Linked DNA regions of Rhizobium sp. N324. The protein of the gene in region 2 interacts with the protein of the main gene of each other region in a pairwise test. Links are inferred from orthologs where the notes say so. Each region holds a gene or a part of one and is shown on either strand. Other genes may lie near its edges.

Region 1 (2,894 bases), 2.5 Mb from region 2 along the record:
ATCGACCTGCAGGATATCGCGAGTGGTTCCCGCGATCTCGGTGACAATGGCGACATCGCGCTGTGCCAGAGCGTTCAGCAGGCTGGATTTCCCAGCGTTCGGCGCGCCGGCGATGACCACCTTGAAGCCGTCCCTGATAATCTCTCCGGCCGACGCTGCCGCGAGATGGTGCTCGATATGACCGCGCAGCCTATCCATATCGGCCCAGACCATCTCGGACACCGAACCGGGAACGTCGTCCTCGTCGGCAAAATCAAGTTCCGCCTCGATCAGCGCGCGGGCGCGCGTCAATCGTTCCGCCCACGAATCGTAAATGAGGGAAAGTCCACCGGCGCTGTGTTCGACCGCTAGCCGTCGCTGCATCTCGGTTTCAGCGCCGATTAGATCGGCGAGCCCTTCGACCTCAACGAGATCAAGCTTGCCGTTCTCAAACGCCCGGCGGGAGAATTCGCCTTCGACCGCCATGCGAACGCCTGGAACATCGCCAAGCGTTTGGAACAGCGCCGCCAGCACCGCTTTGCTGCCGTGCAGCTGCAGCTCGGCCACGTCTTCGCCGGTAAACGAGTGCGGTGCAGGAAAAAACAACACGAGGCCGCTATCGATCGGCTGGTTGTTACGAGCCCGAATCGTTCGGCGGGACGCATAACGGGCTGTCGGAACCGATCCGACCAAACCAACCAAGATCTCCTTGGTCAACGGACCGCTGATTCGAACGACCGATACACCGGAGGGTGTGGCACCGCTCGATAGCGCAAAGATCGTATCATGCAACATGGCCATCTCGCCTGTTCCGGTTCGAACCCGAATCGATCCCGACAAATAGAAAAGCTGGCGACATCGTTCGGATGTCCCCAGCTTCCAAAGGATGAATCCGGCTAAGGATTATGTATTCATCGAGTCGAAGAAGTCCGAATTGTTCTTCGTCTGCTTGAGCTTGTCGATCAGGAATTCGATCGCATCGGTCGTGCCCATCGGCGCCAGAATGCGGCGCAGCACGAAGATCTTCTGAAGATCCTGGCGCGGAACGAGCAGGTCTTCCTTACGCGTGCCGGACTTCAGGATGTCCATCGCCGGGAAGATGCGCTTGTCGGCGACCTTGCGGTCGAGGACGATTTCCGAGTTGCCGGTGCCCTTGAATTCTTCGAAGATCACTTCGTCCATGCGGCTGCCGGTGTCGATCAGTGCCGTCGCGATGATCGTCAGCGAGCCGCCTTCCTCGATGTTACGCGCCGCGCCGAAGAAGCGCTTCGGCCGCTGCAGCGCGTTGGCGTCGACACCGCCGGTCAGCACCTTGCCGGAAGACGGAACAACCGTGTTGTAGGCACGGCCAAGACGGGTGATCGAATCGAGCAGGATGACGACGTCGCGGCCATGTTCGACAAGACGCTTGGCCTTTTCGATGACCATCTCGGCCACCTGGACGTGACGCACGGCCGGTTCGTCGAAGGTCGAGGAGATGACCTCGCCGCGGACCGAGCGCTGCATGTCGGTCACTTCTTCGGGGCGTTCATCGATCAGCAGAACGATGAGATAGCATTCCGGATGATTTGCCGTGATCGAATGGGCAATGTTCTGCAGCAGCACGGTCTTACCGGTGCGCGGCGGTGCGACGATCAATCCGCGCTGGCCCTTGCCGAGCGGCGCCACCAAGTCGATGACCCGCGGCGACAGATCCTTGGATGTCGGAATATCGAGTTCCATCTTGAAGCGCTCGTTCGGATAGAGCGGCGTCAGATTGTCGAAATGGACTTTGTGACGGATCTTTTCCGGATCGTCGAAATTGATGGTGTTGACTTTCAGCAGCGCGAAATAGCGCTCGCCTTCCTTCGGCCCGCGGATCGGGCCCTCGACGGTATCGCCAGTTTTGAGCGAGAACCGGCGGATCTGCGACGGTGAGATATAGATATCGTCCGGACCCGGCAAGTAGTTTGCATTGGCCGAACGCAGGAAACCGAAACCATCCTGCAGCACCTCGACGACCCCTTCGCCGATAATTTCGACATCCTGGCTGGCAAGCATCTTGAGGATGGCAAACATCAGCTCCTGCTTACGCATCGTGCTGGCATTCTCGACCTCGAGCGATTCGGCGAAAGCCAGAAGATCCGTCGGGGATTTGCTTTTAAGTTCCTGAAGCTTCATTTCAGCCATGAAGTGACCAATACTCTTTTCAATTTTGCAGGGGAAAGGCGATGTTGGGTCGTATTCGGTACTGCGAAAGGGCTCGCAGACGACTGAACTCTACACACATGCCACGTAGATGAGTTGCGCGGAAAATAGCGACTCGCAATCGCCGCCGCAAGAGGGCTGCTTAAAATGAAGCAAATTTAACCTGAAGGCGAATTCGTCCTCAAAACGGCTTCACCACGACGAGGATGACGATCAGGATCATCAGCAAGGTCGGCGCCTCGTTCATGAAGCGCCAATAGCGTGCCGAGCGGCGATTTTCATCCCGCTCGAAGGCTCTAACAGCGCGGCTGAAGAACATATGAACCCCGGTCAGCAGCGCGACGAGGCCGATCTTGGCATGCAGCCAGCCGCCCTGGAATCCATAGACCGACCAGGCGAGATAGAGGCCGAAGATCCATGTCAGCATCATCGCCGGCGTCATGATGATCCGAAGCAGCCGACGCTCCATCACCTTGAAGGTCTCCGATTGCACGGAACCCGGTTCGGCATCGGTGTGGTAGATGAACAGCCGCGGCATATAAAGCAACCCGGCCATCCAGGAAATCACTGCGATGATGTGGAGCGCCTTGATCCAGAGATAGAGATTATCCGGGTTCCACGCGAAAAGCCCGACCGCCAGCAGCGCGAAGAAAGCCAGCGCAAAATGCGCGCGCCGGCGGGCGTAGGCGCCGAGCCCGCGATCGGTCTGCTTTTCCATCCTCACGTCG
Region 2 (2,865 bases):
CGATTATCACATCATGACGCTGCCGCTGCGCGAAGCCCGCGAGATGTTCGAGAAGGATTATCTGATCGCCCAGATCAACCGCTTCGGCGGCAATATCTCGCGCACCGCCGAGTTCGTCGGCATGGAGCGTTCGGCGCTGCATCGCAAGCTGAAGTCGCTCGGCGTCTGATCTTTCCGGCGCGGCCATTGCCACGCCGCATTCCCTTATAGCTTTCTGCAAGACCAGGTTTCCCATGCCGAGAATTGCCTATGTAAATGGCCGTTACGTCAAGCATTCCGATGCCAGCGTGCATATCGAGGACCGCGGCTACCAGTTTGCCGACGGCGTCTACGAGGTCTGCGAGGTCCGTCACGGCTATATCGTCGACCTCACGCGCCATCTGAACCGCCTCGACCGTTCGCTGGGTGAACTCGGTATCGCCTGGCCGATGGGTCGGGCGGCGCTGACGCAGGTCATCCGCGAGACGCTGCGCCGCAACCATGTCCGCAACGGGCTTTTCTATATGCAGGTGACGCGCGGCGTCGCCCGCCGCGACCATGTCTTCCCGGCCGAGGGAACGCCGCCGTCGCTTGTCATCACCGCCAAGAGCACCGATCCCAAAATCATCGCCGCCAAGAATGCCAACGGCATCAGGGCGATCACCGTTACCGACAATCGCTGGGGCCGCGTCGACATCAAATCCGTCGGCCTGCTGCCGAATGCCATGGCCCGCCAGCAGGCCAAGGAGGCCGGCGCCCAGGAGGCGATCTATGTCGATGGCGACGGCATGGTGAAGGAAGGGGCGGCGACCAATATCTGGATCGTCGATTCCGAGGGAACGTTGGTGACGCGGCCGGCCGAACACGGCATCCTGCGCGGCATTACCCGCACCACATTGATGGATGTCGCAGCCAAGCTCGGGTTGAAGATTACCGAGCGGAACTTCTCGGTTTCCGAGATGCTCGCCGCCCGCGAGGTCTTCCTGACCGCAGCCACAAGTATTTGTTTTCCGGTCGTTTCCGTCGATGGCCAGACGATCGCCAACGGTCATCCGGGCAGTGTCTCGCAGAAAGTCCGCGAAGCCTTTTTCGACGTTGCGGAAAAGATTGCGATTTGATACCAAGATTTGCTGGACGGGTGGAATGAGGGTGCCACCGGTCTTGCATGGTGAGGTTGATTGATACTCCACCGGCCAGCTCAGGTCGGCAATAAAGAAAGAAGCGGCGCGATGGCGGAACGTTCTCAGAATCTTCAGGATCTATTTCTCAATACTGTTCGCAAGCAAAAGATTTCCCTGACAATCTTTTTGATCAACGGCGTGAAACTCACGGGCGTTGTTACCTCTTTCGACAATTTCTGTGTTCTTCTTCGCCGTGACGGCCATTCGCAGCTCGTGTATAAACATGCGATCTCGACGATCATGCCGGGCCAGCCCATGCAGATGTTCGAGAGCGAAGAAGCAGCGTCCTAACAGGATCAGCCGTCATTTCGACACGCGATACCAAGAAGGATTCGATCATCCCTGAGGCCGCCAAGCACAGGGACGACATGCGCGCGACCGTCGTCGTGCCGGTTCTGAAATCGCGCAGCCGCGGCGGCCAGAGCGAATCGGCCTCGACCCGCACGCCGGAAAGCCGGCTGGAAGAGGCGACCGGCCTTGCCCAGGCGATCGACCTCGACGTGGTCAACGGCCAGGTCGTGCCGGTCAACGATCCGAGACCGGCGACATTGCTCGGCACCGGCAAGATCGAGGAGATCAAGGCGCTGCTCGACGAGCGCGATTCCGGTCTCGTCATCGTCGATCATCCACTGACCCCGGTGCAGCAGCGCAATCTCGAAAAGGAATGGAACGCCAAGGTCATCGACCGGACGGGCCTCATCCTCGAAATCTTCGGCCGCCGCGCCTCCACCAAGGAAGGCACGCTGCAGGTCGATCTCGCCCATCTGAATTACCAGAAGGGTCGGCTGGTCAGAAGCTGGACCCACCTTGAACGCCAGCGCGGCGGCGGCGGCTTCATGGGCGGCCCGGGCGAAACCCAGATCGAAGCCGACCGGCGGATGCTGCAGGACCGGATCATCAAGCTCGAACGCGAGCTGGAGCAGGTCGTGCGCACCCGCCAGCTCCACCGCGCCAAGCGCCGCAAGGTGCCGCACCCGATCGTGGCGCTCGTCGGTTATACCAATGCCGGCAAATCGACGCTGTTCAACCGCATCACTGGCGCCGGCGTGCTGGCCGAAGACATGCTCTTTGCGACGCTTGACCCGACGCTGCGCCGCATGAAGCTGCCGCACGGCCGCACCGTCATCCTGTCCGATACCGTCGGCTTCATCTCCGACCTGCCGACCCATCTGGTCGCCGCCTTCCGGGCAACGCTGGAAGAGGTGCTGGAAGCCGATCTCATCCTGCATGTCCGCGACATGTCCGATGCCGACAACCAGGCGCAGAGCTCCGACGTCATGCGCATTCTCGGCGACCTCGGCATCGACGAGGCCGAATCCGATAAGCGGCTGATCGAGGTCTGGAACAAGATCGACCGGCTGGAGCCCGAGGTCCACGACGCCATGGTGCAGAAATCAACAGGCGCCAGCAACGTCGTCGCCGTTTCGGCCGTCAGCGGCGAGGGCGTCGACACGCTGATGGACGAGATCAGCCGCCGGCTCTCCGGCGTTATGACCGAAACCACCGTCCGCCTTCCCGTCGACAAGCTGGCGCTGCTGCCCTGGCTCTACGACCACGCGATCGTCGACGGCCGCGAGGACAACGAAGACGGCTCGATCACGCTCGATTTGCGCCTCTCCGAAACCGAAGCCACCGAACTCGAACGCCGTATCGGAAATGGGCCGAAGCCGCCGCGCGAGGATTGGGAGCGGTGAGCGGGCCTTCG

The links.
Region 1: the proteins of hfq (region 2) and rho interact in binary tests that used the Escherichia coli proteins (3 or more experiments, as listed by UniProt). The link is inferred for Rhizobium sp. N324 from one-to-one orthologs.

Annotation. Positions count from the first base shown.
Region 1 is NZ_CP013630.1:4,636,160-4,639,053, forward strand. What follows is about bases 16-2,873. They hold rho (transcription termination factor Rho), read right to left. Parts: upstream 2,149-2,873; coding sequence 883-2,148; downstream 16-882. Other genes in these bases: mnmE (tRNA uridine-5-carboxymethylaminomethyl(34) synthesis GTPase MnmE), read right to left, coding at 16-780; hemJ (protoporphyrinogen oxidase HemJ), read right to left, coding at 2,348-2,873. Also shown: more of mnmE, read right to left, coding at 1-15; more of hemJ, read right to left, coding at 2,874-2,884. UniProt on the Escherichia coli protein: Facilitates transcription termination by a mechanism that involves Rho binding to the nascent RNA, activation of Rho's RNA-dependent ATPase activity, and release of the mRNA from the DNA template.
Region 2 is NZ_CP013630.1:2,154,719-2,157,583, forward strand. Bases 1-2,829 are described here. They hold hfq (RNA chaperone Hfq), read left to right. Parts: upstream 1-1,208; coding sequence 1,209-1,451; downstream 1,452-2,829. Other genes in these bases: ntrX (nitrogen assimilation response regulator NtrX), read left to right, coding at 1-169; AMK05_RS10430 (D-amino-acid transaminase), read left to right, coding at 234-1,097; hflX (GTPase HflX), read left to right, coding at 1,529-2,829. In the rest of the region: more of hflX, read left to right, coding at 2,830-2,854. UniProt on the Escherichia coli protein: RNA chaperone that binds small regulatory RNA (sRNAs) and mRNAs to facilitate mRNA translational regulation in response to envelope stress, environmental stress and changes in metabolite concentrations.